DNA from 3 places in the Pseudactinotalea sp. Z1732 genome. Region 2 is predicted to be linked to each of the others. Evidence: predicted binding sites of a transcription regulator. Region 2 holds the regulator's gene; each other region holds the start of a gene.

Region 1 (3,254 bases), on a different contig from region 2:
GACCAGGTCGTGGTGGTGGAAGCAGAGCAGCGCCCCGTTCGCCACATCGGTGGTCCCGCCCCGGGACCATTTCACGAGGGCATGGTGGGTCTCGCACAGGACCGGCGGCGCCGTACAGCCCGGATAGACACAGTGCCGGTCTCGAGCGACGATCGCCCGGCGCTGGGCTGCGGTGAAGGTCCGATGCGCCCGCCCCTGGTTGAGCACCTCGTTCTTGGCGGAGAACAGCACCCGGTACACGTCCCCGCACCTGGCCATCCGACGTAACACCGGCGTTGGGACCGGACCGGTGGCGTCGGTCCACATGCCCGGCTCGCTGCGCAGGATCGCATTCCAGTCCCAGCGGGGCTGTTCATCCGGGGCCGGTTTGTCGGTGGCGATCCGTGATGAGGCCAGACCGGCCGATGGCTTATCCACTGGTGGGTCAGCGCCCGGTGGGGGTGCTTTCGGTGATTCCTGCTCGCTGACTGCCTCACGGAACAACCGAGCGAACTCTGCTGCGCCGATGTGGACACCCACGTGCGGGCGCACCGATGCCGAGGTGCCGCCCAACCCTTGATCGAGCACCACCCTCGCCATGTCGGCCAAACCCTGTGCGCGGCGCTGACCGGAATTGCGGGCGTCGCCCCGCACGGGTTTGCCCATCACCGCATCGAGTGCCAGCCGCACCTGCTGCCCGTGCTCCTCGGTCAGGAAGCCCGCGAGATGGAAGCCACCGAGCGTGCGCGCGATGTCGACGTATTCGCGTTCCTGGGACTTTCGATAGCCACGCTCGTCCGCCTCCGGGTCCGCTACCCGCGCGAAGTGATGGACCAGGTGCCGTAGTTGCGCGGGCCGCAGCACCATCGCCTCAGCCAGCAGGAACTCCTCGACCGTGGCGGTTCCGGCATCGTCCTGCACGTTGCGCTGATCATCCTGCCCGGGGTCACCGCCGTCGTCGGAGCCATCAGGATCGTGAGCACCATCCTTGGCTGGCTCGTGCTCACGGCTGTCGCTGGCCTCGGGATCCGACCCGAGGGAGACGCGCTCGCCCAGCGCAGCGATCCTCTCCTGCGACGTCAGGGCACCAGCGGCCACGATGCGAGCCTGCTCCAAGCCGACCTCACCCGCACGCAGCGCGCGATCGAAGTGCTGGATCTCATCTCGAAACTGCCTGGCCAGACGCACGTCCGCTTTCGCCGCCGACTGCGTGATCCGGTGCGTCTGGGCCACGTGGGTGGCGTAGGTTCGTGCCCCGGTCAGGGCCCATCGACCGTCAGCCTCCTCAGCCATCAACCATTGCAGCCGCTTTCCCGCCAGGCGCTGGACGGCGCCGTGAACGCGCAGCGCCGCCGAGCCCAGCACCGGTCCGGCATGGGCAAGTCGTTCAGCGGCGATGTCGGCGGTGGCGATCCGGTCCACGATCGCCTCCAGTTCGGCGAGGTCCCGTATCAGGGATTCGCCGGACCCACGGCGCGGCGTGTGGGACCCGTCCGTCGCCATCGGGCACCTCCATGGGAATCCGCAGTTCGTACATCTGTTCCCATAGTAGGGCCGACCACTGACAGGGCAGACGGTTCGCTTCGGCGCTGTGGATACGGGCCCGTTCGATGGGTACCTGTGGAGCCCGGACTCGGTCGAGACCATCACTCAGACAGGTACGCGCAACGAGACCCGTCGGGTCAGTGGGTCAGGCGCGGCCGAGTACGGCTAGGACGGGGACGGACCGCCCTGCGACCCCTTGTCCCGTTCACGGCCTGCGACCACCGCGAGGACCAGTTCGATACCCATCCGGCCGAGCACGACCAGCGCCAGCGCGATGGCGATCGTGACCAGCAGGTTCACGAAGTAGACGGCCACGGTCCAGCCGCCTCCGTACATGCTCGTGGCCACCGCTACCTGGATGAACTCGACCAGACCCGACAGGGCGATCAGGCCGCCGAGGATGCACAACGAGATGAATCCGAGTCGGGCGATGCGCGGTGCGAGCGGGGTTGCGAAAGTGAGATCGAACAGGCCCGGACCGGATGCTGAACCCGTCAGCGGGGTGCCGGGCTGCGGGTAGCCCGGGGCCCCGTGGGGGGCGCCTGATCCGGGTTGCGGCGGACCACCCTGGGGTGCGCCGTATCCACGCTGAGGTGTTCCGTCGCCACCCTGCGGTGCACCGTAGCCACCGTGCTCGTGACCACCCTGCTGTCCGGCATAGCCACCCTGGGGCGCGCCATAACCGCCCTGTGGCTGGCCGTACCCGCCCTGGCCACCGTGAAGCGTGGCGTCACCACCCTGGGCGTAGCCACCCGGCGGGGCGGCATAACCCCCCTGGCTGCTTTGGGCCCGGGCGTCCTGAACGTCGGCGCGACCTGGAACGTCCGGCGCTGCGGCGCTCCCGGACTGGGAGGGCGGCTCGGTCGGCGGCCCTGCCTGGGGCACCGGGCCGGAGGGGCCTTGTGCGTACGCAACCCCCTCCCCGCCGGCCTCTGCCCCCTGCGGGGCAGTCCCACCTTCAGTGTACTGAGGGGTGTCGCCGGGGTGCGCCGGGGCCTGGCTGCGGCCGTCGTCGTCGCTACCGGCGCCGGATGGTTCCTGCGGTTCGGGTGGATTCATGGTCTGCCCCCTCCTGGTGCAGTCACGCTGATGTCGGTGACCGGTGTGTCAATCACGTCAGCACCACCTTAGAACCCTGGAGGAACGGCGCATCATGGAGGGACATGGGCAACCCGGGACGCCCGGTCAGGTCAGGCCGTGACGATCCGCCCGTCGATGACCTCGACGGCGATTCGTTCCAGCGGCTCCTTCGCCGGGCCCGCAGTGACCTCTCCCGAACGCAGGTCGAACCGGGAGCCGTGGCAGGGGCAGCGCCCCTCCTCCTCCTCGACGTCGACGGTGCAGCCCTGGTGAGTACAGACCGCGGAGAGGGCGACGACGTCGGCCTCATCCGTGCGAGTCAGGAGCACCGTGGCGCCGGCGGGAGTCTGCACCGAGACCGAATCGCCGACCCCGATCTCCTCCAGTCCGATCAGGGTCTCCCCCACCGACACCGTGCTTTCGTCCTGCTCCTCGGCACCGCACGCGCTCAACAACATCGCGCCACCGGCACCCAGGCCAACTGTTGCGAGTACCTGGCGTCGGCTCGGACACAGGCTCATCTCTCCACCCCCGCCGGACGCACCGAGCGGCCTCATGCGCCGGGATCGGGCCGTTCCGGGAACAGCCCCTCCTCGCGGATCCGGGCGTTGAGTTCGCGCAGGTAGGCGGCTTCGTCGAAGTCCAGGGCT
Region 2 (3,254 bases):
GGATCCGTTCTTCTTCGATGACATCAACAGTCCTCCCTGAACTCACCACGGACCGGGACCGGGGTGGCTCATCCGCAACCTTGCCGGGTCCGGCGCGAACACGCCAGCGGATAAACCCCGGCCATGCACCCTCAGGCGTACTGCTCCGAGGCAGGATTGCGGTCCAACTTCAGCGCGGTGATCGCGGCCTCGAAGTCCTCGAGGGAGGTGAAGTTCTGGTAGACGCTGGCAAAGCGCAGGTACGCCACCTCGTCCAGCGCCCGCAGCGGCCCCAAGGTCGCCAATCCGACCTCGTGGGAGTCGATCTCGGCCACGCCGGTGGCGCGGATGGACTCCTCCACCTGCTGGGCCAGCAGCGCCAGGTCATCGGCGGAGACCGGGCGACCCTGACACGCCTTGCTCACACCGGCCACGACCTTCTCCCGGCTGAACGGCTCCATCGCCCCCGATCGCTTGATCACCGTGAGGCTGGTGCTCTCCACCGTGGTGAAGCGGCGCGAACACTCGGGACAGTGCCGGCGGCGGCGGATACTGCCGCCGTCGTCGGCGGTGCGGGAGTCCACCACCCGCGAGTCGGGGTTACGGCAGTACGGACAATGCATCGGCGCGTCCCTTCCCGGCTTGGTGACGGCGTGCTCGGTGCACACACAATGCCACATCTGGCTACCGGTGTGGGACGTCGCCCTCCAGCGGGTTCCTCAGCCCTGCGGGACGCTCAACTCCTGGCCGGCGTGCACGGTGGAGCGCTCCAGCCCGTTCATGCCGCGGATGGTCTCCACCACCTGGCGCACGTCCTGCCCCGGATCGGCGATCTCACTCGCGATCACCCACAGGCTCTCGCCCGGCTGGACCACCACGGTGGAGACCTCTGCCGGCGTCTGCGCCTCTGGCGCCAGCAGGGTGCCGAGCCCGCCGCCCACGGCGATCGCCAGCGCGAAGCCAAGCGCGACCAGCACCCGCCGTCCGCGGGTGGTCAGCCGCAGGGGGGCGTGTTCGCGCGCCCTGGCCGGGCGCACCGGCGCCGCCGGACGAACCGGTACCGCCGGGCGAACCGGAGCCGTCGGGCGAACCGGTGCCGTCACCAGGGGCGTCACGGGACGGGTCCGGCCGCCCGAGCCCTCGGTCTGCTGGGGTACGAGGGCCCGCGGCACGTCGCTCTGCGGCGTAGCCTTCGGGGCCTCCGGGGCCGGAGCCGCTCCGGGCGCCGAGAAGACTGCGGGAACCGGGAGGTGACAGGTCGAGTTACGTGCAGGGCCGGCGTGCCAGCAGGGGCGCGTCCGCGACCGCCGCAGGGCGGCCCGCCGGGTCGAGGGGCTGGGGTGGATCGCCAGTGCACTCATCGGATTACTCCTCGGGCCACGTCCGGGACCGGCAACCGACCGACCCTCGAACTGATGTTCTGCGAACACATGTATGGACAGTAACACAGCCGTTCGATAGCGTCGACACGCCAGTCGAACAGATGTTTCCTGTTCGGCGCCGTAACGCCTAGGCTTAGGAACGTCATGGGGAACACCCCACCACCGACCCCTGACATCGCGGTGACGGGACCATGGCAGAGCCGCTCGCAACCGCACCGAACCGCAGGAGGACACGATGGCCGAGGGACCCAAGGACACCAGCCGGCAGCACCCGGACCAGACCGGCCACTCCCCCGGTCTGACCGCCCGGCAACAGCGGATCATGGACTCGATCCGCACCAACATCGAGACCAAGGGGTACCCGCCGACGATGCGCGAGATCGGCACCGCCGTGGGCCTGGCCAGCCCGTCATCGGTGAAGTACCAGCTCCAGGTCCTGGAGGAAAAGGGGTACCTGCGCCGGGACCCGATCTCCACCCGCGCGATCGAGATCCTGGATCCCCACGGCACGGCGCCGGCGCAAGAGAGCCCGGCACCGGCTTCGGCCCGCGGCCCGAAACAGTTCTTCAGCACCGACTCCGATGAGCAGGTGGACGCCTCGCCCAGTTACGTCCCGGTGGTCGGGCGGATCGCGGCGGGCGGCCCGGTGCTGGCCGAGCAGTCGGTGGAGGACGTCTTCCCGCTGCCGCGCCAATTGGTCGGCGACGGCGACCTGTTCCTGCTCAAGGTCACCGGCGACTCGATGATCGACGCCGCGATCTGCGACGGCGACTTCGTCGTGGTGCGTCAGCAGCCGGTGGCCGAGAACGGTGAGATCGTCGCGGCGATGATCGACGGTGAGGCCACGGTCAAGACGCTCAAGCGCACCGAGGGCGAGGTCTGGCTGATGCCGGCCAACTCCGCCTACTCCCCGATCGAGGGATCCGACGCCCAGATCCTGGGCCGGGTGGTCAGCGTCCTGCGCTCGGTGTGACCCGCCCGTCCGGTCCGATCCGCAGGCACACCTCGTCGTCGTAGGTGCGTCGCTCGATCCGGAGCACCCGGTACTGCGAGTCCAGGACCGGGAAGGCGTGGATCGGTTGCAGCGTCAACCGCGCTCCGGTCCCGGTGCGCTCGAGGTTGATGTCCAGGTAGCCGTAGTGCTTGCCACCCTCACGCAGCACCGGGTTGCCGTCGCCGGCCACCTCCCAGCGCTCCGGAGCGTCCTGGTCGGCCGTCCAGGCCCGGTGCGGGTTGTACCGCAGGAGCTCCCCATCACCCCCTCGCAGTTCGCCACCCAGGCTGTCCCCGGCCACACCGACGTCGTAGTAGAGCACCCCGGGTGAGCCTTCGTCGCCGTCGGGCACCACCGAGCGCTCGAACAGTTCACTGTGCCCGCAGAGCACCGCGGCCACGCCGAATTCACTGAACATCCGATGGAACCTGCGCATCGGGGTTCCGCCCTGACCGGTAGAGAACTCGTGATCCATCGGTAGGCCGTGCGCACCGCTGGAGTAGGGCACGTGGTGGAACTGGACCAGGATGATCCGGCCCTGCGCCCGGGCGTCGGCCAGATTCTCTTCGGCCCAGCGCCACTGCGGCCTGCCGGGGGCGATGTCGTTCAGGTCCGTGCCACCGGCGGCGGTGTACTCCGTTGCGGTGAAGTGGTCCTGGGTATCGGTGCCCGGGCCCCGGTAGGCCCGCCCGGTGAGGGGCCGGACGTAACGGGACCGATGGTCGTCGGGCTCCCCGTTCGAGGAGTCCAGCGTCAGGATCGTGAGTGGTCCGTGGTCGAGGCGGTAGTAGCCCCGGCCCCGCGACCCGTCCGGGCCCGGGAAGTGGGCGTGGTACTTGGCCCGGGCCCGCACCACCGGGGAACGGTCCGACGGCGTGCCGTACCGGCCGTTGCGGGCG
Region 3 (3,254 bases), on a different contig from region 2:
GCTGGCAGCTCTAGCGGGGTTCGCGCTTCTGTGAGTCGCGGACAACCCGCCCGGCGGGCCCGGGCTCAGAATGGCGGCGGGTCGGTGCTGGTCGGGAACTCGCCCGGGTCGCTGGTGGCGGGAGGCTCCGCGCGCAGGTCGACTGAGCCGGGCGGATGGGGTAACTCGGGCGAGCCGGCCGCGTCTGGCCGATCGGGCAGGCCAGGCGGTTGCAGCCGGGCGAGGATGGCGGTGATGTCCTCGGCGCGTTCGGCGCAATCACAGACGCCGGGCCGGGCATGGGCAGGGGTTCGGCACATCGCTCGTGCCCATTCGACTTCGCTGACTATCCCGGGTGACAGGGGGGCGGACTCGGTGAACATCTCTGGCTGGTCGGCGTGCTCGACACGTATCGCCTGGAGCTGCCGATGCAGGACCGGTAGGTCATGAGCGGGGTCGACGACCTGCGCGGCGCGGGTGTAGGTGTAGCCGAGCGGGGAGGTCCAGTGGGTGTCACCGGTGGCCGGCTCACGAGTGACGCTCCAGGCTCCGGCGGTCTTCAGCCCGTGGTGGCGTGCGCACAGCAGGTGCAGGTTGCCCTGATGCGTCTGTGCCCACGCCGGCAGGTCGGAGGTGAACGGAACGATGTGGTCGATCTGGCAGCGCCGCCCTGGCTGGCGACAGGTCGGGAACCTGCAGGTGACATCGCGGTCGAGGATGAACTCCCGTAGCGCCACCCCGGGCTGGTAGGAGTCACACGCGAGGACCCCCATCGCGGCTAACGCTGCCGCCGGATCGTCGGGTAGGCATGGCTGCGGTGGGACGTGCTCCGGTACACCCTGCTGTGATGGGACGCCCTCCGGTAGGCCTTGCTCAGGCGCGGTTCGCCGCAGCGCAGCCCGCTCCCCTGTGGTGTGCTGTGGTGGCACCGGCGGCGGTTGCGCGGTGCCATCGAGCAGATCCGTGTGCACCACCCTGCTGGTGATATCGGCGGTGCCAACGAGATGACGGATGATGTCGGCGGCCAACGGCCCGTGCCCGGCCAGATACCCCGGAGCATCATCGTCTCCGTCGAGGGTGGATTGGGCCACGGTGAAGACCATCTGCGGGCGCTTACGGTGCTGGGTGGGAAGGTCCTGCCCGTCTGGAGTGGTCCCGCTACTGAGAATCTGGCGGATGATCCCCATGAACGCATCCACCCGACGCGCGGCGATCGGACGCTCATCCTCCGGCCCGTCCTTCACCGCCAGCGCGTCGAGCACACTCATCGCCGCCGCCGCGTCCACTGCCGGTAGGTAGAACGTCAGGTACGCCATCCCATCCTCGGTCGGCTCGGCGCGCACATACCGGTCCTTGACCGCTTCTTCGTGGCGCGCCTGGGCGTTCTCGGCATCTACCGCCAATGCCGCCGCCTGCAACCGGTGCCGCAGCTGGCCCACGGTCAATTCCGGCGCATCAGGCAGGATCGTTCGGTGTATCGCCCGCCCCTGTCCCGTCGGCAACGTCTTGACCGCATCGATGAACACCCGGGCTTTGGAGAGATCGATCTCGCCACCGAGTAAGGCGAAGTGCACCTCTGAGTACTGATCCAACGCCGCGGCACGATCCAACCGTCCCTCGGCCGCCCGGGTCGACAGCGCCATCCGTGCGGCGATCTCCTCACCCCAGCCCGACCGCGAAGGGACCCGCAACAGGGCCTGCAGGATCTCGGACTCGATCCCGTCGATATTGGACCGCACCTGCCCGCACGCGGCGGCCAGCTCGATCAGCACCCCAGGATCATCCGGGGCGGCATCGAGATAGGTCTTCAGGCGCTTGAACCGCTCCCACCCGGCCACCGGCGCGCCGAGGTACCGGGCGGCGGCCTCTCGTGCCGCGGGCCCCCGCCCAGGGAAGGAATCCCCCGTACTCGGCGCCGATGTGGTGGACATGAAGACCACGCTAGACCCCACCACTGACATTCATAGAACGTGCGTGCGATCTGGGTGCCCTGCAATCCGCCAGATCTCCGCACCACATCCACTCCGCGATCAGCACCCGTTCCCTGCCCCCGGAGCAGCCCGACATGCTTGAATCGATTGATGAGCAAGGTCGGCAGTGACGTGCACATCGGGCTGCTCGGGCCGCTCCAGGTCTGGATCGACGGGGAACAGCGGCCGATCACCGGGCCGATCCGGCGGGCGCTGCTGGCGGTCCTCGCCCAGCATCCGGGTGAGGTGCTGAGCGTGGACCTGCTGTGTGAACTCGCCTGGGACGGCGCTCCGCCGGCGACAGCGGAGAGCGCGTTGCGGGTGCACGTGTCCCATCTGCGCAGGATGCTCGGCCGACCCGATCTGCTCGAGCGGATCGGCACCGGGTACCGGCTCGCGATCTCCCGGGAGCAGGTCGATATCGCCGAATTCGACCGGCACACCAGATCCGGTCGGGAGGCCCTCCGCTCCGGCGACCTGGAACGGGCCGGACACGATCTACTGGCGGCGAGGAGCCTCTGGCGGGGTCTGCCGCTGGCCGATGTCCGCTCCGGCGCCACCGCCGAGATCGAGCGGATACTGACCCAGCGCAGTGAACTCAACGTGGACCTGGCCGAACTGCAGATGCGCACGCAGGGCGCGAACACCGACACCGGCGACCTGTCCGCACTCACCGTGGAGCGCCCGTTCGATGAACGCGTCTGGAGTCTGCTGATCACCGCCCAGTACTGGAACGGGCGGCAGGGTGATGCCCTGCAGACCTACCACCGCGCCGTGGCGGCACTGGATGAGGAACTGGGCGTGCAGCCGACTGCGGCGCTGCGCCGGCTCCAGGAGCAGATCCTGCGGCACGACCCGGCCTTGGATCCACCGGCCGCGGCAAACGTCGACCTGCCGGTGTTCGCGACCTCCTTCGTCGGGCGATCCGCAGAGATCGAGGCAATCACCGCCCTGATCGGCCGGCACCGGCTCGCTACCCTCACCGGCCTGGGCGGGGTGGGCAAGACCCGGCTGAGCGTGGCCGCGGCGGAGGCGTCGGCGGCTCACTTCAACCACGGCGTCATCTTCGCCTCGTTCGAGGCCCTGGAGGATCCCGCGCTGGTTCCCTCCGTCGTCGCTGCTGCTCTGGGTATCTCCGCTGCCGACGTCGAGGGGGTCGCGGCTGCGCTCGACACCCGGGAGCAATTGCTCGTGCTCGACAACTGCGAGCACGTGGCCGAGGCGGTGGCGGACCTCGTATCGGGTCTGCTCGCCGCCTGCCCCCGCGTCCGGGTTCTCGCCACCAGCAGGATCCCGTTGAACGTC

What was found. Region 2 encodes LexA, which represses DNA repair genes until DNA is damaged. Its sites were predicted from a motif close to TCGAACANNTGTTCGA; they were not measured.
Region 1: the regulator LexA is predicted to act here: its motif matches at 1,509-1,524, upstream of ACPL7H_RS04710 (DUF222 domain-containing protein).
Region 3: the regulator LexA is predicted to act here: its motif matches at 1,944-1,959, upstream of ACPL7H_RS11610 (DUF222 domain-containing protein).

The regions. Positions count from the first base shown of each region.
Region 1 covers NZ_JBMPQC010000002.1:177,417-180,670, reverse strand. The annotation lists gene ACPL7H_RS04710 (DUF222 domain-containing protein) at 1-1,482, opposite strand, end outside; gene ACPL7H_RS04705 (DUF4282 domain-containing protein) at 1,690-2,583, opposite strand; gene ACPL7H_RS04700 (ubiquinol-cytochrome c reductase iron-sulfur subunit) at 2,715-3,125, opposite strand; gene ACPL7H_RS04695 (Gfo/Idh/MocA family protein) at 3,158-3,254, opposite strand, start outside.
Region 2 covers NZ_JBMPQC010000006.1:74,798-78,051, forward strand. The annotation lists gene ACPL7H_RS12355 (DUF5302 domain-containing protein) at 1-24, opposite strand, end outside; gene nrdR (transcriptional regulator NrdR) at 132-602, opposite strand; gene ACPL7H_RS12365 (LysM peptidoglycan-binding domain-containing protein) at 699-1,094, opposite strand; gene lexA (transcriptional repressor LexA) at 1,597-2,334, shown strand; gene ACPL7H_RS12375 (metallophosphoesterase family protein) at 2,312-3,254, opposite strand, start outside.
Region 3 covers NZ_JBMPQC010000005.1:188,689-191,942, forward strand. The annotation lists gene chrA (chromate efflux transporter) at 1-34, shown strand, start outside; gene ACPL7H_RS11610 (DUF222 domain-containing protein) at 66-1,910, opposite strand; gene ACPL7H_RS11615 (BTAD domain-containing putative transcriptional regulator) at 2,061-3,254, shown strand, end outside.